One region of the Caulobacter sp. DWP3-1-3b2 genome, then DNA from elsewhere that is predicted to be linked to it. Evidence: predicted binding sites of a transcription regulator. Region 1 holds the regulator's gene; the other holds the start of a gene.

The links. Region 1 encodes LexA, which represses DNA repair genes until DNA is damaged. Its sites were predicted from a motif close to ATGTTCNCNANNTGTTCT; they were not measured.
Region 2: ssb (single-stranded DNA-binding protein) is a predicted target of LexA. The motif match lies at 10,202-10,219, and genes of this name have one in related genera.

The regions. Positions count from the first base shown of each region.
Region 1 covers NZ_JAFCUB010000006.1:80,804-92,471, reverse strand. Annotated here, with positions in the region: gene ACP7AG_RS06530 (ComEC/Rec2 family competence protein) at 1-2,029, shown strand, start outside; gene ACP7AG_RS06525 (glutathione S-transferase family protein) at 2,039-2,686, shown strand; gene ACP7AG_RS06520 (GFA family protein) at 2,746-3,144, shown strand; gene lexA (transcriptional repressor LexA) at 3,272-3,979, opposite strand; gene ACP7AG_RS06510 (methyltransferase family protein) at 4,123-4,716, shown strand; gene ACP7AG_RS06505 (serine hydrolase domain-containing protein) at 4,723-6,057, opposite strand; gene trpC (indole-3-glycerol phosphate synthase TrpC) at 6,026-6,814, opposite strand; gene trpD (anthranilate phosphoribosyltransferase) at 6,811-7,839, opposite strand; gene ACP7AG_RS06490 (aminodeoxychorismate/anthranilate synthase component II) at 7,843-8,439, opposite strand; gene ACP7AG_RS06485 (hypothetical protein) at 8,577-8,783, shown strand; gene trpE (anthranilate synthase component I) at 8,787-10,322, opposite strand; gene ACP7AG_RS06475 (peptidyl-prolyl cis-trans isomerase) at 10,319-11,668, opposite strand, start outside.
Region 2 covers NZ_JAFCUB010000009.1:101,394-113,061, forward strand. Annotated here, with positions in the region: gene gyrA (DNA gyrase subunit A) at 1-1,783, opposite strand, end outside; gene sodC (superoxide dismutase[Cu-Zn]) at 1,907-2,431, shown strand; gene ACP7AG_RS09085 (DMT family transporter) at 2,490-3,398, opposite strand; gene ACP7AG_RS09090 (adenosylmethionine--8-amino-7-oxononanoate transaminase) at 3,412-4,719, opposite strand; gene bioF (8-amino-7-oxononanoate synthase) at 4,791-5,942, shown strand; gene bioD (dethiobiotin synthase) at 5,942-6,616, shown strand; gene ACP7AG_RS09105 (Gfo/Idh/MocA family protein) at 6,613-7,506, shown strand; gene ACP7AG_RS09110 (aldehyde dehydrogenase family protein) at 7,785-9,236, shown strand; gene ssb (single-stranded DNA-binding protein) at 9,608-10,114, opposite strand; gene ACP7AG_RS09120 (hypothetical protein) at 10,266-10,655, opposite strand; gene ACP7AG_RS09125 (hypothetical protein) at 10,671-11,342, opposite strand; gene ACP7AG_RS09130 (hypothetical protein) at 11,453-11,668, opposite strand, start outside.

The DNA.
Region 1 (11,668 bases):
GCCGGTGGCCTTCGGCCTGGGAGCGGCGGGCTATCTTGAGCTGAAGGTCGAGCCATCCTGGACGCTGCTGGGCGGGCTGGCCTTGGGACTAGCGGCCGTGGTCTGGCTTGCCGCGCGACGCTGGCCGGGCCGGGCCGTTTCGGTGCTGCTGGTGCTCGCGACCTTCCTGACGGCCGGCGCCCTGGCCGGCAAGGTGCGTTCCGTGCTGGTCGCCGCGCCGATCATGAGCGGCGATCGGACGGTAGTTACCATCGACGGCTTCGTGGTGGACGTCGTCAGCCCCGGCGCCGGCGGGCCACGCCTGTTGATCGCGCCGGCCTCGATCAGCCGGCTTGCGCCGGAAGACACGCCCAAGCGGATCCGCGTCACCGTGGACGCGGAGCACATTCCCGCGCCGGGTCAAGCCATCCGGCTCCGGGCCATGTTGGGACCGCCGCCGCCGCCAGCCTCGCCCGGCGCCTATGACTTCGCCCGAGACGCCTGGTTCCGCGGCGTGGGCGGGGTCGGCTTCCTGATAGGCGAGACCCGCCCCGCCGAGATGGACCCGCCGCCGTCTCGCCTGCGCCTTGCCATGGCGGTCAACGCCTATCGCTGGAGGCTGGCCAGCCGCATCGTCGCGCGGATGGGGCCGGAGACGGGCGGGATCGCCGCGGCCATGGTCACCGGCCACGAGGCCTGGATCACCCAGGACCAGACCGACGCCATGCGGGCCTCGGGCCTTGCCCACATCCTGTCGATCTCGGGCCTGCACATGGCCATCGTCGGCGGGTTCCTGTTTGGGCTGGTGCGGCTGGTCATCGCCGCCTGGCCGTGGATGGCCCTGCGGGTCCCCGGCAAGAAGGTGGCGGCCGTGGCCGGGCTGACGGCGATCTTCATCTATCTGGTGATTTCCGGCGCGCCGCCGCCGGCGCTGCGCGCGGCGATCACCGCCACCGTGGCCTTCGCCGCCATCCTGTTCGATCGCCAGGCCATCACCCTGCACGGCCTGGCCATTGCGGCCTTGGCCATCCTGCTGGTCCAACCCGAGTCGGCCGGCGCGCCGGGCTTTCAGATGTCGTTCGCCGCCACCGCCGCCCTGGTCGCCCTGGCCGAGGCTTGGCCCAGGCCTGTGCGCGAGATCTCGGTCCCCTGGCCGATCCGGCTCTTCCAGGGCGCGATGAACTGGCTGGCGGTGAGCATCGGGGCCAGTCTTGTGGCTGGCCTGGCGACAGGGCCGTTCGCCATGCAGCATTTCAACCGGGTGGCGGTCTGGGGCCTGCCGGCCAACCTGGCGGTCGCGCCGCTGTCGTCCTTCGTGATCATGCCGTTCCTGGCGATCGGGGCGGTGCTGGAAGTGTTTGGCCTGGGAGGACCGTTCCTGGCCGTGGCCGGCTGGGGCATCGACGCGATGCTGTGGATCGCCCATGGCTTCGCCAGCGCCGGCGGGGCTCAACGGGTGGTGGCCAGCGGCCCGCCCTTCACCCTGGCCCTGGCCTTTGTCGGCCTGATGTTACTGTGCCTGTGGCGCGGACGCCTGCGCTGGTTGGGCGGGCCCCTGGCCCTGGCGGTGGCGCTATGGCCCCGGCCGCCGGCGCCCGACGTCTGGATCGCGCCAGACGGAACCACGGCGGCGGTGCGCGACGGCGGCCGGGCCGTCCTGCTGCGCCCCGACGCCCGGCGGTTCGGGGCGGAGCTCTGGAGCCGCCGGCGGGGGTTGGCCGTGCCCACCGACACCGCGCGGAGTCCGTCCTATGCCTGCGATCGGCGGTCCTGCGCGCCCACCAAGACTTCGCCGGTGCCGCTGGCCCTGTCCTGGAGCAAGGCCGCTCCGGACGCCGACGTTCTCGCGGCGATGTGCGCGGACGCCGAGATCGTCGTGCTGCGCGGCTATGCTCCGATCACGCCGCCGGCCTGCCGGGACCGCATCGTACTCGACGCGACCGACTTCGCCGTCGGCGGCGCGGCCGAGCTCTATCGCCGCGACGGTGGGTGGTGGATCGTCTGGGCCCAGCCGCTGCGGGGCGTGCGGCCGTGGACGAACACGCCATAGGGGGACGCCATGCTCAAGGTCTGGGGAAGACGCAATTCGTTGAACGTCCAGAAGGTGCTCTGGCTGATCGCCGAGCTTGACCTGCCGCATCAGCACCTTCCGGCGGGTGGTGACTTCGGCGGCCTGGACAGCCCGGACTTTCGGGAGATGAACCCGCATGGTCACGTGCCTGTCCTCGAGGACGGCGGTGTCGCGGTGTGGGAGTCGCACGCCATCCTTCGATACCTGGCTGCCACCTACGGCGAAGGGCGGTTTTGGCCAACCGACGCGGCGACGCGGGCGCCGGTCGATGGTTGGATGGACTGGTCGCAGACCGCTCTGCAGCCAGCTTTCCTGAGCGGAGTGTTCTGGGGCTTTTACAGAACGCCCGAGGTTTTGCGAGATGGGCCAGCCATCGCCCAGGCGGTGGAACGCACCCATCGCTGCCTGGGCCAGGTCGAGGCGCGACTCGAAGGTCGGGCCTTCATGATGGGCGAGGCGCTGTCCTTGGCCGACATCCCCATTGGCGCCTGTCTATATCGCTATTTCGAGTTGGAGATCGACCGGCCGCCGCAGCCCCGTTTGCAGGCCTGGTACGACCGGCTACGGGCGCGGCCGGCCTATCGGGAGCATGTCATTATCCCGTTCGCGGAACTCAAAGGGCGTTTGGCGTTCTGAATCGCGAGGCGAGGCGAGGCGAGGCGAGGCCGGGCACGGGCCTCGAGACGGAGACGACTATGGAACGACAAGGCGGCTGCGCCTGTGGGGCGGTGCGTTATGTGGCGGAGGGCGGGCCGCTGCGGGTCGGCATGTGCCACTGCCTAACCTGTCGCAAGCGCCACGGCGCGCCTTGCAACGCCTTCGCGGTCTTTCGGTCGGACAAGGTGCGGGTCGAGGGCGAAACCTTCGCCTGGGCGACTTCTGAGCGCGGCCGCTCGCACGGCTGCGCGGTTTGCGGCTCGCCGGTGTTCTGGCGTGAGGGCGAGGACGAGATCGAGCTTCACCTGGGCGGCTTCGACGACACCGGTCGGTTCATCCCGCAATACGAGGTCTGGGTGAAGCGCCGCGAGCCGTGGATGATGCCGCTGAACGTGCCGCAATATGCGGAAAACCGGCCGGCCGGGCTGGCGACCTAGGGACCTCGGACCGCAGCAGAGTCTGCGTGGTCTTTCGCAAATGCAAATGAGGACAGGCCCATGCGGCCTGCCCCCAGCCGTGATGCAAACCCTGCTCATCCTGGCGTTCACCGGGATGGGCGAAAATCTAATGATACCGCCGGATCAGTCCCACCAGCTTGCCTTGGACCTCGACCTGGTCAGGACCGAAGATGCGGGTCTCGTACTTGGGATTGGCGGCTTCCAGGGCGATCGAGCCGCCCTTCTTGCGCAGGCGCTTGAGCGTAGCTTCCTCGCCGACCAGGGCGACGACAATCTCGCCGCTGTTGGCGGTGTCGCCCTTGCGGATGATGACATAGTCGCCGTCGAGGATGCCGGCATCAATCATCGAATCGCCCTGCACCTCGAGCACATAGTGCTCGCCGCCGCCGAGCATGGATTCGGGCACAGGCAGGCGCTCGCGTTCATGCTGGATGGCGTCGATGGGCGTGCCAGCGGCGATGCGGCCGAGGATCGGCAGTTCGCGGGTGTTGTCGGCGGCGATCTGGACGGGCGCGGGCGCGGCTGGCGCCTGCCCGCCGCCTTCCAGCACTTGCGGCTTGAAGGCGCCGCGACCCTTGGGCGGGGCGGCCGTCGTGGCCTGTTGCGGCAGCTTGATCACCTCCAGCGCGCGGGCGCGGTGCGCCAGGCGGCGGATGAAGCCGCGCTCTTCCAGCGCCGTGATCAACCGGTGGATGCCTGACTTGGACGCCAGGTCGAGCGCCTCCTTCATTTCGTCGAAGGAGGGAGAGACACCGCTCTCTTTGATCCGCTCGTGGATGAACATCAGCAGCTCGTGCTGCTTGCGCGTGAGCATGTCGGCCTCGCAAGTCGTCGCGGAACAAACCGCAAACCTTTCAAATGTTCTCTAGGTGTTCTTCGTTAATGTCAAGTTGACGCGGCGATCGATGTTCGGTGTAGCTGAACGCCGTAATCTTTGCCGAGGGGAGCCTTCGCGACATGGACCACGCCTGGCTTCTGACCACGGGTTGGCCGCGCGCCTTCTGGACCAGCTACGGCGCCTTCTGCCTGTTTGAGCTGTGGGTCTGGTGGCGCGACCGGCGCACGGCCAGCGGCCAGGACGCCGACCGGGGCAGCCTGCAGGCCGTGGTCCTGATTATCGCGGCGGGGATCTTCGTCGCCTTTTATGCCGCCAACGCCTCTGAATTTGCTCGCATAATCCAGTGGAGGAGCGAGGCGCGGCTCCTGGCGCTGGTCCTGATCTGGACGGGCCTGGCCCTGCGCCTGTGGGCCATACTGACCCTCGGGGCCTTCTTCCGCCGCACCGTGCATCTGCACGACGGTCACCGGATGATCACGGGCGGCCCCTACCGGATCGTCCGCAACCCGGCCTATCTGGGCAGCCTGCTGAGCCTGGTCGGCGTTGGCCTTGGCCTGGGCAGTGGACTGTCGATCCTGGCGCTGTTGCTGGCCGGCCTGATCGCCTTCGGGTGGCGCATACGGGTGGAGGACGCGGCGATGACGGCCCGATTCAGCGATGAGCATGTGGCCTATCGCCGGCGCAAGGCGGCGCTGATTCCCTATCTCTGGTAGCAGCGCTCAGGGTGCGACAATCGCGCCATCGCCTTTTAGTTGAAGCCAATCCTCGAACGGCAGGCGATAGGCGTTGTCGAAGACCTCGGCCTGGAGCTTGAAGGGCAGGCTGCCCTCGCTGTTCCAGAGCATCACCACGCCGGTCTTCGTGGCGGGATCGAACATCATGGTCGAGCGATAGCCGGTCACCGCCCCGCTGTGGCCGATCAGGCGGTGGCCCTTGTAGGTGAAGCTGCGCATGCCCAGGCCGTAACCGGGGTGTTCCAGCGCCCGGCCCATGGCCGATCGTCCATAGGGCCGGCCGGTATTGACGCGCGGTCGCTGGATGTCCGCCAACACCGGGGCCGGCAGGACGGCGGGCGCCTGACCCATCTGCGCCTGCATCCAGCGCGCCAGATCCACGATGTTGGAATTGACGCCCGCTGCGGCGGGGATGCGGTAATAGGCCTCGACCAACGGCACGCTGCGGCCGCCACGCGAAGGCCGCGCCCAATGCTTGGCGGTCCGCAAACCGTCGATGCCGATGGTCGCGCCGGTCATGCCCAGAGGCAGGAACAGCTTCTGGCGAGCCTCCTCGGCATAGGGGCGATGGGTGGCGGTCTCGACGACCTCGCGGATCGTGTCATAGGCGATGTTCTGGTAGCTGTGGCACGTGCCGGGCGGGCAGAGCAGGGGCACGGCCTCCAGGCTTGCCCGGATCTGGCGCGGGTCTCGCCCGCCTTCGAGCCAGCCGTCATAGGCGTTGCGGGGCAGGCCAGTGCGCTGGGACAGCAATTGCTCGACCGTCAGCGCGTTCTGGGCGTCGCCCGGCAGGCGCAGGCTCGTATCGAACTTTCCCAGGGGATCGGTGAGCGCGATCACCCCGTCCGCCGCCAGGCGGGCGCTCAGCGTTCCCGCCACCGTCTTCGACAGCGACGCCCAGCGGAAGACCGTGTCGGCGTCGATCTTCTCGCCGCTCTCCGGCGCGGTGAGCCCGTAGCCCTGGACGAACGACAGTTGGCCGTTCTCGACCACGGCGATCGCCAGGCCTTCCATGGACTTGTCAGCCATCATCGCGTGGATGCGAGCGTCCAGGGCTCGATAGTCGATGGCGCCGCGCCAATCCTTTGGCCGCAGGGGCAGGGTGACGGGCGCCGCCGTCGCGGTGGGGGCGACCGGCTTGACGGTATTCTGCTCGGGGGCGCAGCGCGAGGCGATCAGGCCCAGCGCCCCGAGGCCCAGCACCAGGGCGGCGGCCGCCGGCCGCCAGCCTAGCCAGCGCCGTCGCCAGGACGCGTCTTGCGGAGGCTTGTCGAACGAGGTCAGCAGCCTAACCCAGCAAGGCCCGCGTCGCCGCCGCAACGTCGGCCTGGCGCATCAGACTCTCGCCCACCAGCATGGCCTTGGCGCCGGCCGCTTCCATCCGCACCGCATCGGCGGCGACGAACAGGCCGCTTTCCGTGACCAGCAGGACGTTCTCCGGAGCCTGAGCGGCCAGGCGTTCGGTGACGGCCAGATCGACCACGAAGCTCTTGAGGTCGCGGTTGTTGATCCCCACCAGGGTCGCGCCCAACTGGCCCGCCCGCTCCATCTCGGCCTCGTCATGCACCTCGACCAGGGCGTCCATGCCCAGGCGCGCGGCTTCGGACAGCAGGTCGGCGGCGAGGGCGTCGTCGATCATCGCCAGGATCACCAGGATGGCGTCGGCGCCCAGGGCCCGGCTCTCGGCCACCTGCCAGGGGTCGACCAGGAACTCCTTGCGAATGCAGGGCAGGCTGACGGCGGCGCGGACATCGATCAGATAGCCGTCGGCGCCCTGGAAGCTGGGACCGTCGGTCAGGACCGACAGGCACGAGGCGCCGCCGGCCGCATAGGCCCGGGCAAGGGCCGGCGGGTCGAAATCGGCGCGGATCAGGCCCTTGGACGGCGAGGCCTTCTTGATCTCGGCGATCAGGGCCAGCCTGCCGGGCGCGTGATCGGCCTCGAGGGCCGCCTTGAAGCCGCGCGGGCTGTTGGCGATCCTGGCGGCGGCGTCGATCTGGGCGAACGAGCGGCGGCGCTTCCGATCGGCCACGTCCTCGCGCTTGTATGCGGCGATCTTGGCGAGGATATCGGTCATGCGCTTACAGTTTCACTGTTGGTGGCCGCGACGAGACCGGCCAGGGCCGCCTTGGCGCGGCCGTCGTCGAGCACGGCGGCGGCCAGTTCGACGCCCTCGCGCAGGGTTTCGACCTTGTCGGCCACCAGGAAGGCAGCGGCGGCGTTCAGCATGACGATGTCGCGATAGGCGCCCTTTTGGCCGTCCAGCAGGGCGGTAAGGGCGGCGGCGTTATAGGCCGGCTCGCCGCCGATGATGTCGGCCAGGGCGGCGCGCGGCAGGCCCACGGCTTCAGGTGTGATCGTGAACAGGCGCAGGGCCCCGTCGCGCCATTCGGCGACCTCGGTTTCGCCGGTGGTGGTCAGTTCGTCCATGCCGGCCCCGTGCACCGACCAGGCGCGCTCGGCCCCGAGAGCGCCCAAAGCCTTGGCCACGGGTTCGACAAAGCGGTGGGCCGAGACACCCACGACCTGGCGCTTGGCCCCAGCCGGATTGGTCAGCGGGCCCAACAGGTTGAAGATGGTGCGGAAACCTAGCTGCTGGCGGATCGGCGAGACGTGCTTCATCGCCCCGTGGTGGGCCTGGGCGAACAGGAAGCAGATGCCGGCGTCGTCCAGCGCCTGGCGCTGCTGGGCGAGGGTCGCGTCGATGTTCACGCCCAAGGCCGCCAGCACATCGGCGGCGCCCGACTTGCTGGTGATCGCCCGGTTGCCGTGCTTGGCCACCTTCAGCCCTCCGCCGGCCGCCACGAAGCCCACGGCGGTGGAGATGTTGAGCGTATGCAAGCCATCGCCGCCCGTCCCGCAGACGTCGATGACGTCATAGGGGTGGTCCAGGTGGATGGCCGCCCGGCGCATGGCCCGGGCGCAGGCGGTGATCTCGCCCACGGTCTCGCCGCGCAGGCGCATGGCGGTGACCGCCGCGGCCACCTGGGCGGGCGTCGGCTCGCCGCGCAGGCAGGCGGTGAAGAACAGCTCGGCGTCGTCCTCGTCGAGGGTCTGGCCATCGGCGAGCTTGGCCAGCAGGGGCTTGAAGGCGTCCGACATCGCCTAGACCCAGATCGCCGTGTCGCGCTTGACCTTGGCCAGGTCCAGGAAGTTGGCCAGCAGTTGGTGGCCGCCCTCGGTGGCGATCGATTCGGGGTGGAACTGCACGCCATAGACCGGGCGCGTCTTGTGTTGCACGCCCATGATCTCGCCGTCCTCGGTCCAGGCGGTGATTTCCAGCTCGGCGGGCAAGGTGGCCTTGTCGACCGCCAGGCTGTGGTAGCGCGTGGCGGTGAAGGGGTTGGGCAGTCCCTTGAAGATCCCCAGATCGTTGTGATGGATCGGGCTGGTCTTGCCGTGCATCACCGCCTTGGCGCGGATCACGTCGCCGCCATAGGCCTGGCCGATGGCCTGGTGGCCCAAGCAGACGCCGAGGATGGCCAGGTCGTCGGCCGCGCCGCGCAGCAGCGGCAGGCAGATGCCGGCCTGGTCGGGCGCCTTGGGGCCGGGCGACAGCAGGATCGCCTGCGGGCGAAGGGCCAGGGCCTCCTGCACGGTCAGGTCGTCGTTGCGATGCACGACGGTGTCGGCCCCAAGCTCGTTCAGATAGTGGACGAGATTGTAGGTGAAGCTGTCGTAGTTATCGATGACCAAGATCATGACGCCGCCTTTCGGGAACAGCTTCTAGCGGGTTTGGCGCAAAAGGTGAGGGGATTCGCGCGGGAGATTTTCTCGCAACGCCCCCAGTGCGAAAGCGCCGCATTGCGTGGATGTGGGGCTAGGGCATCCTCACCGCCATGAACCCCGCTGATTCCGCCCTCGACACCGCCGCCATCGCCTATGCCAGGGCGCTGCTGCGCAAGCCGATGCGTCGACAGAAGATGGGGCCGGTGCTGGCGGCGGCGGCTTTCGCGGCGCTCAGCGCCATCACCTTCGCCACGGTGATGGTCATGGCCCCGCCAGCGGTCGTCCAGCACCTGCCGTCCGACCGCCTGGGCGGCTAAGCCCTAGGCGAAGCGCCAGGCTTCCTCGGCCGCGCGCTTGAGGGCGCGGGACTTGTGCAGGGTCTCCTCATATTCGGCGTCCGGATCGCTGTCGGCCACCACGCCGCCGCCGGCCTGGACATACATCATGCCGTCCTTCACCAAGGCCGTGCGCAGCACGATGCAGGTGTCGACCGAGCCGTCGGCGCCGATATAGCCCACCGCCCCGGCATAGCCGACGCCGCGCTTCTCGATCTCCAGCTCGTCGATGATCTCCATGGCCCGCACCTTGGGGGCGCCCGACAGCGTGCCGGCGGGCAGGGCGGCCATCAGCACGTCGACCGGGTCCACGCCCTCGGGCGCGTCGCCCTCGACATTGGAGACGATGTGCATCACGTGGCTGTAGCGTTCGATCTTGAAACTGTCGGTGACTCGGACATTGGCGCCCTTGCTCCTGGTCGCCGGGTCATTGCTGCCGGCGCGCTTGAGCATCGCCACCCGGCCGACGTCGTTGCGGCCCAGGTCCAGCAGCATCAAGTGCTCGGACCGTTCCTTGGGATCGGCCAGCAGCTCCTTCTCCAGCGCCAGGTCTTCTTCGGGCGTCGCGCCGCGCGGCCGGGTGCCGGCGATGGGGCGGATGGTGATCTTGCCGTCGCGCAGGCGCACCAGGATCTCCGGCGACGAGCCGACCAGCTCGAAGCCGTCGAGGTCGAGGAAAAACAGAAAGGGCGAGGGGTTCGTACGGCGCAGCGAGCGGTAGAGCGCGAACGGCTCCAGCGGGAAGGGCGCGCGGAACCGGTGGCTGGGCACCACCTGGAAGATGTCGCCGGCCCGGATGTACTCTTTCGCCTTCTCGACCACCACCGCGTAGTCCTCGCGGCTGACAGGGGTGGTGAACTCCATCTGCCCGTGGCTGGGGCGTGGGGCCGAGTGGGCCAGCGCACCGCGCAGGTCGGCCATCACGATCTCGATCCGGGCGCGAGCGGCGGCATAGGCGTCATGGGCCGAGAGGCCGGGCTTGTGCCGCGCCGTGGTGACCAGGATGATCTCCTGGGCGATAGCGTCGAACACGGCGACGATCGACGGCCGGGTCATGATCCCGTCCGGCAGGCCCAGGCTGTCGGTATTGACGTTGGGTAGGCGCTCGGCCAGTCGGACCATGTCGTAGCCCAGGGCCCCGAACACCCCGGCCGAGGGCGGCGGCAGGCCGGCCGGCATCTCGATCCGCGAGCGGGCGATCAGATCGCGCAGGCTATCCAGCGCGCCGCCCGCCTGTGGCGTGAACCGGCCGGCGGCGATGTCGTCGCCCTCGGCGACCTCGGCCTGGTCGCCGCGACAGCGCCAGACGAGATCAGGCTTCATGGCCACGATCGAGTAGCGCCCGCGCCAGGCGCCGCCCTCGACGCTTTCGAACAGGAAGGCGTAAGGCCGCCCGTGACCGATCTTCAGATAGGCCGAGACCGGCGTCTCCAGGTCGTCGATCAGCCGGGTCCAAACCACCTGGGGCCGGCCGGCGTCATAGGCGGCGGTGAAGGCGTCAAGCGCGGGCTCCAGGCTCATTGCGCGTCTGGCTTCTTCTTGCCGTCCTTGGCGCCAGGCAGGGTGGCCGGATCGACGCCGATCGCCTCTTGGGCCAGAGGCAGATTGACCCGGGTCTTGACCTGCAGGCGGGCCGCTTCGGCGGCGGCGTCGCCGACGTCCTGATACAGGCCCTGGCTGGCCTGCCGGCGCATCGCCTCGGTGACCCGGGCCAACTGCGCCACCGTGCCGGAGCGAACGGCCTCGACCTTGGCGACCAGATAGCCGCCTTGCGGGGCCCGGCTGGTGAAGGGCTCGCCCGGCTTGGCGTTGAAGGTGGCGATCAGCAGATCGCGGCCCAGGCCCTGAAACTGGCGGGCGTTTTCGCGCGTGATATTGGGCACGCGCTGGACGTTGGACTGGGCCGAGGCGGCGACCGCCTCCATCGACTCGCCCTTCTTGACCCGCAGGCCCAACTGGTCGGCCTTGGCCTTCATGCGTTCCAGCAGCGTCTTGAGCATCCATTGCTGGGTCAGGGGCGCGCGGATTTCGTTCAGGCTGGGCATGGCGGGCGGGATCACCCGCTCGACACGCACGGCGTAATATTCACCCTTGCCGACCTCGATCAGCTCGCTCTCGCCGCCGGCCGACAGTTCGAAGGCGGTTTTCAGAACATCGGGGGTGAGGCCGGGCACAGGCTGGCCGGTCTCGTCGACGCCTTGGGCGGCGATCGGCGCGGTAGTCAGGACCAGGGCGCCGGCCTTGGCTGCGGCGTCCAGCAGGTTGGCGCCCGCGTCGTGGGCGTCCTGATAGGCCTGGGTCTGTTCATAGGCCTTGCCCTGGGCGGCCTGGAGCTTCAGGTCGGCCTCGATGCCCGGACGCAGGGCCGCCAGGGTGGGGGCGGCGGCCGGGGTGATCTTGGTGAGCTTGACGACCGACAGACCCAGATCGCCGGCGATCGGCGCGCTGACCTGACCTGGCGCCAGGGCGAACACCGCCTCGGCCACCTTTCGGTCGGGCAGGGCGGCCTTCGGCTTGCCGTCGATGGCGACGGGGGACTTGCCATAGGCGCCGGCGACAGCGGGGAGTGAGTCGCCCTTGGCCAGGCGCTGGGCGATCACGGCGGCCGCCTTGGCGTCGGGGGCGACGATCTGCACGAACGAGCGGGTCTCGGCCACGCTCAGCGACGCCTTGCGGGCGTCGAAGGCCTTGACCACGTCGGCCTCGGGCACGGTCACCGAGGGTTCCAGCGCCTTGGCGCTGAAGCGGGCCACCGACAGGACCCGCGTCTCGGGACGGGTCAGGCGTGCGGCGTTTTCCTTCATGAAGGCCTGAAGCTGGGCGTCACTGGGCGGCGCCACCTTGTCGACGATGGCCGGATTGATCGC
Region 2 (11,668 bases), on a different contig from region 1:
GCAGCGGCGAATGGGTCGAGGCCGAGAACACGCGGGTGACCGCGTCCTCGGTCTTGGTGGCCATGCCCGACTTGCCCTTGCCGCCGCGATGCTGGGTGCGATAGGCGGCCAGCGGGGTGCGCTTGACGTAGCCGCCCAGGGTGACGGTGATGACCATGTCCTCGCGGACGATCAGGTCTTCGTCCTCCACGTCGGCGTCGCCGTCGACGATCACGCAACGGCGCGGGATGGCGAACTTTTCGCGCACCTCGACCAGTTCCTCGCGGACCACGGCCATGATGTTGGCTCGGTCCGACAGCAGGTCCAGGTAGTCCCGAATGGCTTCGGACAGGGTGGCGGCCTCGGCGCCGATCTCGTCACGACCGAGGCCCGTCAGGCGAGACAGGGTCAGGGCCAGGATGGCGCGGGCCTGCTCGTCGGTCAGGCGGATCAGGCCGCCCTCGTCCTGCAGGGTGCGCGGGTCGGCGATCAACTCGACCAGCGGCAGCATGTCTCCGGCTGGCCAGGCCTTGGCCACCAGGCGCTCGCGCGCCTCGGTCGGATCCTTGGACGAGCGGATGATGTGGATGAACTCGTCGATATTGGCGACGGCGATGGTCAGGCCCACCAACACGTGGCCGCGATCGCGCGCCTTGCCCAGCTCGAACTTGGTGCGGCGAACCACGACCTCTTCGCGGAAATTGACGAAGATCTCGATCAGTTCGCGCAAGCCCATCTGCGAGGGCCGCCCCCTGTTCAGGGCCAGCATGTTGACGCCGAACGAGCTTTGCAGCGCCGTGAAGCGGTAGAGCTGGTTGAGGATCACCTCGCCCGAGGCATCGCGCTTCAGCTCGACGACGATGCGCATGCCGTCGCGATTGGACTCGTCACGGATGTCCGACACGCCCTCGATGCGCTTGTCGCGCACCATTTCGGCGATGTACTCGACCAGATTGGCCTTGTTCACCTGGTAGGGGATGGCGGTGATGATGATGGCTTCACGGCCGGCGCGGATCTCTTCCACGGTGGCCAGGCCGCGCATGATCACCGAGCCGCGGCCGGTCAGCAGCGCCTGGCGCGGACCGGCCCGGCCGATGATCTCACCGCCGGTCGGGAAATCGGGGCCGGGAACGATGTCGAGCAGTTGGTCGGTGGTGACGTTGGGATCGTCGACCATCAGCAGGCAGGCGTCGATGATCTCGCCCAGATTATGGGGCGGGATATTGGTGGCCATGCCGACGGCGATGCCGCCCGCGCCGTTGACCAGCAGGTTGGGGATCCGCGACGGCAGGACGACGGGTTCCTGCTCCTTGCCGTCGTAATTGTCCTGGAAGTCGACCGTGTTCTTGTCGAGGTCGGCCAGCAGCGACATGGCCGGCGGCGCCATGCGGCACTCGGTGTAGCGCATGGCCGCTGGCATATCGCCATCGACCGAACCGAAGTTGCCCTGGCCGTCGATCAGCACCAGGCCCATCGAGAACGACTGAGTCATGCGGACGAGGGTGAAGTAGATCGAGGCGTCGCCGTGCGGGTGATACTTGCCCATCACGTCGCCGACCACCCGGGCCGATTTCACGTACGAACGCTCGGGCGTCTGGCCCTGCTCGTGCATCGAGAACAGAACGCGGCGGTGAACCGGCTTGAGGCCATCGCGCGCGTCCGGCAACGCTCGGCTGACGATCACGCTCATCGCATAGTCGAGATACGAACGGCGCAGTTCGTCCTCGATATTGATGGGAATTACGTCCCCACGGGCAGCCGGAGAAGCCGGTGCGCCGGGGATAGTGTTTTGATCATCGCTCAAGGGGATTTTTCGCCGTCAGAATCGAACACGGAACCGTCAGAAACAGTTAGCATTCCCATCATCAAGACGCCACCTTCGCGGCCCCAGCCCCCATGTCCCTTGGGTCCTTTCCAGGAGTTTCCCATGCGTTTGACCGCCCTCGCCCTGTCGTTCGGCCTGATCGCCGCCGCGACTGCGGCCCATGCTTCCATCGCTCAGGCCGCCACCGCCGAGCTGAAGGGCGCCGACGGCAAGACGCTCGGAACCGCCACCCTGACCGAGGCCCCGCACGGCGTGCTGCTGCGCATCGAGGCCAAGGGCCTGACGCCGGGCTGGCACGGCCTGCACTTCCACGAGAAGGGCGACTGCGGAGCGCCGGACTTCAAGTCGGCCGGCGCCCATGTCCATACGACCACCGCCGTGGTTCACGGCCTGCTGAACCCCGCCGGCAACGACAACGGCGACCTGCCCAACCTGTTCGCCGCCGCCGACGGTTCGGCGACCGCCGAGCTGTTCTCGCCGCTGGTGTCGCTGAACGGCGCCGGCGGCCGCCCGGCCCTGCTCGACGCCGACGGCTCGTCCATCGTCGTCCATGCCAGCCCCGACGACTACAAGACCCAGCCGATCGGCGGGGCCGGGGCGCGGGTGGCGTGCGGGGTGGTGAAGTAGGGCTAACGGGATCGGGGACGCGCGCAGGCGCGCGTCCCCGTCCGCTTCCACGGCGCTGCTAGGTCGCCTCGCCCTCGGCCGGGACCACCTTCTTCGCTGTCAGGGCCACCAGCGCCACGCCGGCCATGGTCGCGGCGGCCCCGATCACCAACTGAGCCGTCAGCCTGTCGCCCATGAACGCCACGCCGATGGTGCACGACACCAAGGGCGTCAGCAGGAAATAGGGCGTCACCCGCCCGGCCTCGCGGCGCTGGACCAGCCAGAACAGCAGGGCGCTGGCCCCGATGGTCGAGACGACCCCGGCGAAGGCCACGCAGGCCCAGGCGATGGGCGTCGCGGCTTGGACGCGCTCCACCACATGGGGCTCGAAGCCGAACGACAGCGCCAGCAGCACCGGCGCGGCGATGGCGGCGGTCAGGGCCTGGACCTTCAGCGGCGGCGCGCCGGGAGTCTGGCGCACCAGCACGGTGGCCAGGGCCCAGCAGGCGCTGGTGATAATGGACAGGCCGATGGCCGGCAGGTCGGCCGCGCCATGCGGGTCCAGGCTCATCCAGGCCACCCCGCCAAAGGCCACGACGAGGCCGGCGATCGCCAACGGCCTCATGCTCTCGCCCAGCATCCTCCAGGCGAACAGCGCCGTGAATGGGATCCACAGTTGGGTGGCCACCACCAGTGGGCTCAGCGACTTGGCCATGCCGAAGGCGATGTAGATCAGGCCGAAATGGATTGGTCCCGACAGCAGGCAGATCGCCACCAATCGCCGGGACCACGGGAACGGCGGCTTGAGGAACGGAAACAGGAAGGCCAGAGCCAGGCCAAACCGCAGCGCGCCGACCATCATCGGCGGAAGCTCCGCCGTCGCCACCTTGGCGGCGCAGTTGTTCAGGCCCCAGACCAGGATGATGGCCAGGATCGCCAGGCGCTCGAGGCCGCTAAGAGGTCCGCTCTGGGGGCTGGTGGAGGACATGGCGCCGCTTGGATCAGACCCCGCCGCTTCCTTCAACCCCGCCGGCGCCCACGACCTTGCGGATTGCTGCGGTGAGGAGCGCCAGGTCGGCATCGGGCGTTGTGAAGGCCGGGGTCAGATAGATGACCTTTCCCATCGGCCGGATCCAGGCGCCCTCGGCGGCGAAGGCCTCGCACAGGGCGCCGACCGCCACCGGCTGGTCGAACTCCACCACGCCGATCGCGCCCAGCACCCGAACGTCGACCACGCCCGGCGCGGTGCGGCAGGGCTCCAGTCCCTCGGCCAGGGCCGCAGAGACCCGCGCGACGTCGGCCCGCCAGGCGCCGTCCTCGAACAGGTCGAGCGAGGCGTTGGCGGCGGCGCAGGCCAGGGCGTTGCCCATATAGGTCGGCCCGTGCATCAGGGCGGCGCCGGGGTCGTCGGACCAGAAGGCCTTGAACACCTTGGTCGAAGCGATAGCCACCGACAGCGGCAGGGTCCCGCCGGTCAAGGCCTTGGACAGGGTGACGATGTCCGGCTCGATCCCCGCTGCCTGCATGGCGAAGAGCTCTCCCGTGCGGCCAAAGCCAGTGAAGATCTCGTCGAAGATCAGCAGCACGCCATGCTTGTCGGCCAGGCGGCGCAGGCGGCGCAGCACTTCGGGGTCGTGGAACAGCATGCCGCCCGCGCCCTGGACCAGCGGCTCAGTCAGGATCGCGGCGATCTCCCCGCTCCGCTGGGCCAGCAGGGCGTCGAGGACGGCTTCGGAGGCGGCGTCCACCGGCAAATCGGCGATCACCTGACTAGGCATGACACCCGCGAACAGGCTGTGCATGCCCTCCTCGGGATCGCAGACTGTCATGGTCGCCAGGGTGTCGCCATGATAGCCGCCCCGGAACGACAGGAACCGCGTGCGGCCACCGACGCCGCGATTGATATGGAACTGCAACGCCATCTTCATGGCGATCTCGACCGCCACCGAGCCGGACTCCGCGAAGAAGGCGTGGTTCAGATCGCCAGGGAGCAGATCGGCCAACCGCTTGGCCAAGCGATAGGCCGGCTCATGCGCCAGGCCGCCGAACATTATGTGCGGCATGCGCTCCAGTTGGTCGCGGACGGCGGCGGCGATGTGCGGGTGGTTGTAGCCGTGGCAGGCCGTCCACCACGAGGCCAGGCCATCGACCAGCTCGCGCCCATCGTCGAGGATCAACCGCGAACCCCGCGTCGCCACCACCGGCAGCGGCGGCGGCGCGGTCTTCATCTGACAATAGGGCCGCCAGACATGGGGCGCGCCATTCTCAAGCCAAGATGGGACCAGCCAGGCTGGGCTTTCGAGGGTCATGGCGCGATCCTGTTGCTTAGGCGGGGCGCACTGCCTATGCCCTCCGGCGTCGCGTCGCAATTGGAACCCTGATGCACAGCCTCGACACCTATGCCGGCGACAAGCTGGACCGCTTGGAAGCCGCCAGCCTGCTGCGCCGCCCGAGGCCTACCCAGCGTCTGACCGGGGCCTATGTAGAGCGCGACGGCTGTCGGCTGCTGTCGTTTTCCTGCAACGATTATCTGGGTTTGGCGCACCATCCTCAAGTCAAGGCCGCCGCTCGAGCCGCGATCGAGACCCATGGCGCGGGGGCTGGCGCTTCGCGCCTGGTGACCGGCGACCATCCGCTGCTGTCCCAGCTCGAAACGCGATTGGCCCGACTCAAGGGAACCGAGGCCTGCGTGGTGTTCGGCTCCGGCTATCTTGCCAATGCCGGGCTGATCCCCACCTTCGCCGGCCCGGGCGACCTCATATTAATCGACGAACTGGCCCACGCCTGTCTCTGGGCCGGGGCCCAGTTGTCGGGCGCGCGGATCATCCCCTTCGCCCACAACGACACCGACCACCTGGCCGCCCTGCTGGCGCAGCACCGGGCCAGCGCCCGACACGCCATCGTCGCCACCGACGGGGTGTTCTCGATGGACGGCGACCTCGCCCCGCTCGACTGGCTGTCGGCGGTTTGCGAGGCCAATGACGCCTGGCTTCTGTCGGACGACGCCCATGGCGTGGGCGTGTTGGCCCAGGGTCGCGGCTCGGCCGCCCTGTTCCCCGACGCCCAAATCCCGTTCCAGATGGGCACGCTTTCAAAGGCCCTGGGCTCTTACGGCGGCTATGTCTGTGGGTCCCAGGCCGTGGTCGACCTGATCAAGACTCGCGCTCGCACCCTGATCTACACCACTGGCCTGCCGCCCGCCGCCGCCGCCGCCGCCCTGGCGGCGCTGGACATCATCGAGGCCGAGCCGGCCCTGACCGCCCTGCCCCTGGCCAAGGCCCGCGCCTTCACCGCCGCTGTGGGCCTGCCCTTGGCCGCCAGCCCCATCGTGCCGGTGATCCTTGGCGAGGCCGAGGCCGCGCTGGACGCCTCACAGGCGCTGGAGGCCGAGGGTTTCCTGGTGGTGGCCATTCGCCCGCCCACCGTGCCGGACGGGCAGGCCCGCCTGCGCATCGCCTTCAGCGCCGACCACCCCGACGCCGAGATCGCGCGCCTGGCCGACCTGGTGCGCCACTATGTGAAGGCGCGCTGATGCCCGCCTTGTTCGTCACTGGAACCGGCACCGACATCGGCAAGACCTATGTGAGTTGCGCGCTGATCCGCGCCCTGAAGGCCCGAGGCGCGGGCGTCGACGCGTTCAAGCCCGTGGTCAGCGGCTTCGATCCCAGGGACGCGGCCGGCAGCGACCCGGCTCGGTTGGCGGCGGCGTTGGGCGCGCCCGGTGAGGTGTTCCGCATAGCCCCACGCCGCTACCTTGCGCCGCTGTCGCCCAACATCGCCGCCCGGTTGGAGGGCCAGACCCTGATCCTGGACGACATGGTCATCGACGCGCTGGCCCGCGCCGCCGAGGTCCGCGACGGCCTGTTGCTGGTGGAAGGCGCCGGAGGGGTAATGTCGCCCCTGACCGACCACGAGACCAATCTCGACATGATCAGCGCGCTCGGCGCGCCGGTGCTGCTGGTCGCCGGCTCCTATCTAGGCACGATCAGCCACGTCTTGACCGCCCTGGTCGCCCTGGGCGGCGCCGGAGCGCGCGTGGCCGCCGTGGTGATGAGCGAAAGCCCGGACGCGCCGGACCTGAGCCAGACGGCTCGGGCCCTGACGCCGTTCCTGGGCGACACGCCCTTGTTCCTCGCGCCGCGCGCGGAATCCTGGGACGCTGGCGCCCTCGCCGACCACCTGCTCACGGACGCCTACCAGCCATGACCCTGCGCATCGCCATGATCGGCCTGGGCGACATCGCCAAGAAGGCCTACCTGCCCGTGCTGGGGCCTCGCGCCGACGTCGCCCTGACCTTTGTCACGCGCGACGCCGCGACCCTGGCGGAGTTGGGTGCGGCCTGGCGCGTGGATCGCTTGCATACAGACCTCGACGCTGCCCTTGCCGACGGCCTGGACGCGGCCTTCGTCCACGCCGCCACCGCCGCCCATCCAGGCATCGTCCGCCGCCTTCTGGAGGTCGGCGTGCCCACGATGATCGACAAGCCCCTGGCCGACAATGCGGCCGATAGCGAGGCGCTCGTCGACTTGGCCGAGACGCGCGGCGTGTCGCTGATGGTCGGTTTCAACCGCCGCCATGCGCCCGCCTATCGCGACGCCGCCGCTCTCGGCCTGCCGCTGGTGGTGATGCAGAAGAACCGCGCCGGCCCACTGGACGAAGTGCGCCGGGCGGTGTTCGACGACTATATTCACGTCGTCGACACCCTGCGGTTCCTTGCCCCCGGCGCCGACCAGGCCTCGGTGCGCGGCCAGGTCAACGACGGCCGGCTCAAGCACGTGATGCTGTCGCTATCAGGCGGCGGCCGCGACGCGATCGGGATCATGAACCGGGCCAGCGGGGCCAGCGAGGAGACGCTCGAAGTCTCTGGTAGCGGTTTGAAGCGCCGGATCATCGACATTGACCAGGTCGTCGAACTGGGCGCGGCCGAGGCCCTGAACCGACGCGGAAACTGGACCTCGGTCGGCCGCCAGCGCGGGTTCGAGGACCTGTGCGACACCTTCCTCGGCGCGGTGCGCGACGGCCGACGGTTGTCGGCGCTGGACGCGCTGGAGACCCACCGGCTGTGCGAGACGGTGGTCGACGCGCTGACCGCCTAGGTCGCCGGCCTGAACGATGCCGGGTGACCAGGAGCCCAACCAGCAGGACAGGATCGAGGGTCTTGACCGGTGGCGCGGCCCGGCTTCTTCGACAACGCCACCCTGACCATCAAGCCGTGCACCTACAATCTTGACCGTGATCGCGACCCGGAGCAGGACAATGCAGTCTGGACGCTGGGCGGGTCGGTTAGGTTAAGATCCGCCGAATGTACGATGTCGTCCGGGTCGCGGCGACGGTCTGCAGCGTTGACCTAAGCACCAACCCATCGGAGCGACCCATGCCATCCCTGAAATCGACCTATCCCCTGTACCTGGCGAACGAGGCCAAGACTCCGAACCAGGATCTGGAGGTCACCGATAAATATTCGGGCCAGGTGGCGACCCGGGTCGCGCTGGCCGACGCGGCGACCATCGACAAGGCGATTACAGCGGCGGTCGAGGCGACCCGGCCCATGGCCGAGATGGCCGCCTATGAACGTCAGGCGGTGCTGGCCCATTGCGTATCTCGCTTCCAGGAACGGTTCGACGAACTGGCCTATGCCCTGTGCATGGAAGCGGGCAAGCCGATCAACGATTCCCGGGGCGAGGTGACCCGGCTCATCGACACCTTCCGCATCGCCGCCGAAGAGTCGGTGCGGATGACCGGCGAGGTCCAGCCGCTGGACATCTCGCCGCGCGCCAAGGGCTATCAGGGCATGTGGAAGCGCGTGCCGATCGGGCCGTGCTCGTTCATCTCGCCGTTCAATTTTCCGCTCAATCTGGCGGCTCACAAGATCGCGCCCGCCCTGGCGGTGGGATGTCCGTTCGTGATGAAGCCGGCCTCGCGCACACCCCTGGGCGCGCTGATCATTGGCGAGGTGCTGGCCGAGACCGACCTGCCCAAGGGCGCGTTCTCGATCCTGCCCGCCACCCGCGACGGGGCCGACCTGTTCACCACCGACGAGCGCTTGAAGTTGCTGTCCTTCACCGGCTCGCCCGAGGTGGGCTGGGCGCTCAAGGCCAAGGCCGGCAAGAAGAAGGTGGTGCTGGAACTGGGCGGCAACGCGGCGGTGATCGTCGACCGCGACACCGACCTGCGGGACGCCGCCGACCGGATCATCTTCGGCGCCTTCTACCAGTCAGGCCAGTCCTGCATCGGCGTGCAGCGCATCCTGATCCACGACGACATCTACGACGCCCTGCGCGACCTCCTCGTCGAGAAGACCCGCGTGCTCGTCGCTGGCGATCCGCAGGACCCGAAGGTCTTCATCGGCCCGATGATCGACGAGAAGGAAGCGCGCCGCCTCGAAGGCTGGATCAATGAAGCCCGCGACGCGGGGGCCACTCTGCTCTGCGGCGGCGGTCGTGAAGGCGCGATGCTGCAGGCGACCCTGCTGGAGGGAGTCCGGCCCGGCTTGAAGGTCCGGGACGAGGAGGCGTTCGGCCCTGTCGCGGTGCTATCCCGCTTCAGCGATTTTGAAGACGCGCTGCGCGAGGTCAATGACAGCCGTTATGGCCTCCAGGCAGGCGTGTTCAGCCGAGACATCCACAAGGTGATGCGCGCCTGGGACGTGCTGGAAGTCGGCGGGATCCTGGTCGGCGACGTACCCAGCTACCGGGTCGACAACATGCCGTACGGCGGAGTCAAGGACTCGGGGCTGGGCCGCGAAGGAGTCAAGTTCGCCATGGAGGACATGACTGAAATCCGCAATCTGGTGATCCGGCGAAGGCCCGTGAACCCCGCCGGATGACGCGGGCGCCTTGAAGCCTCCAGCCGCGAGATCGGGGTTTTGACCGATGGTCACCCAGGACAGAGCCGGACATCCTCTCGCGTCGCCCGGCGGGCGACGACAGCTGCCACACCTGGGCTCGGCTAGCGACGTTCATCGCCGGCCGAGCCAGCGCAAGCTCGCCTAGGCCCGGGGCCGAGAACGACCGGAGTCGCTCGCACCCCCTTTGTGGCACGAACACGCAAATGGTCGTTGAGCCCTTTCATTTACACTCGACCGTGGTGGGTTTTACCCACGCTAAGTCGACTTATTACAAATTGGCAGATGCAATAAAAAAGTGGCCGATTCCAATGGGAAGCGGCCACTTATTACAACGTGATTCTAGAGGAAAATTAGAAGGGAATTTCGTCGTCCAAGTCGGCCGAGAAGCTCTCGCGCGGGCCGCTGGGCTGGCTGCGCGGCGCGCCGCCGCTCGAACCACCGCCGCCGCCGCCGTAGCCGCTGTCATAGCCCGGGTCACCGCCACCCGAGGCGCCGGCGCCGTCGGCCTTGCCACCGAGCATGGTCAGTTCGCCGCGGAACTTCTGCAACACGATCTCGGTGGAATATTTCTCGACGCCCGAAGCGTCGGCCCACTTACGCGTCTGGATCGCGCCCTCGATATAGATCGTCGAGCCCTTGCGCAGATAGCTCTCGGCGACCTTCACGAGATTATCGTTGAAGATCACCACGCGGTGCCATTCGGTCTTCTCCTTGCGCTCGCCCGAGGTGCGGTCGCGCCAGCTTTCCGAGGTGGCCAAACGCAGGTTAGCGACGCGGTCGCCTGAACTGAGCGTGCGGATTTCGGGGTCGGCCCCGAGATTTCCCACCAGGATGACCTTGTTGACGCTGCCTGCCATGGACGCAGTTCCCGTTTTTCGCCCGGCGACCCTATGCGCCGAAATCTGGGGAGAACGTTAACGAGTTCCTGAAAGCAAAATCAAGCTTTGTTCTGCAAACGTTCCTGTGGAGCGAGGCGGGTTATCCACCGCCTCGCCGCGTCAGCCCGCATTATTGGACTTCGCGAATGGCGCCCGGCACGGCCAAACGGCCATCGCCCGTGCGGACCAGCGACATGAACCGCGAGCCCTCATAGGTGTCGCCCAGATAGATGCCTTCCTTCTGGACGAAGATGAACTTGCCCTGATAGGCGCCCGTCAGCTCGCGGTTCTGGCTGCCCAGGCGCAGGAAGCGCAGGCGCATGCCCTCGAGGTCGGCGGCGCACTGCTCCATGCTGGGAACGTTGCTGGCCACCGGATTGTACTTCAGCGTGCCGTCCTTCTGCTCGGCGACGTGGAAACAGACCCCGGCCTCGAACGGCGCGGAGGTGCGCTTGTCGCAACCGGACAGCAGCGTGGCGGCGGCGAGCAGGGAGACAGCGGCGACGGGAAGCAAGCGCATGGTCTTTAAATCTCTCTACGCGGACGGGATGGAGCAGCCTGGCCCCTGTTCGATGATCGGATGGAAGCTGCGGTTGTCGGACGACGACTCCACGTGGCCCGGCACCAGGCGAAGTGTCTCGTCGCCCCAACGGCCATAGGTGGCGCCGCCGGGCCTTTCGCACTTGCCGCTGTAGAGCTGCTGGGCGCAGGCGTTGAGCGTGATCTCGCCCGGCTGCTTGCGCCATTCGCTGCCTTGATAGCGCCAGCAGACCGCCAGCGGCGCGCCGGACGCGGCGGCGGGGATCGGGATGACGGGGGTCGCCGACGGAGCCGGTAGGGTCGGGGCCTCGGCGGGCGGCGGCAGTGGGGTCAGGACCATGCCGGCCTGGTCGGCGGCCGCCAGGGCGCCGGTCTCGTCGACGCCGACGTCGAGAGCGCCGGTGGCCACGCCGTTCTTCTTGGCGCATTCGGCCAGGGTGGTCTCGCCGACGAACTGACCGCCGACAAAGCAACGCAGCGGGCGGGTCGCGTCCAGTCTGGTCTCATCGGCGCGACCGGTCTCGACGACCAGGCCACTGCGGGCGGCGGGGGGATCGTCGGTCGAGGACTTGCTGCCATGCATCACGCCAAAGGCGATGGCGAGGCCCAGCACCAGAGCCACGGCGGCGCCGCCGAACAACACGCGTCGGTCTTTGAGAACTTCCATGATCCCTGGCTACGACGCGAGGATGACGCTTTCAAGTCCGGCGGGGCACCAAGGCGAATGGAAGCGGCCCGGAACCGGTCAAGAGCCAGTTCGGATCCGGTGAATTCGCGCTAGCCGCCGCCGGTCAGGCGGTTCAAGGCGGCCTGATAGTTGGCGACCTGGGCGGTCAGATAGGCCGGGACCTTACCGGTCGTCGCGCCCGATGAGGCGGTCGCGTCGGCGCGCTTCACCCCGTTGGCGGTGTCAGCCATTTCGCGATAGGCGGTGCGCACGGCCGACAGGGCCTTGGTCATAGCCGCGGACGCGGCTTTGCGACCGTTGTCGTC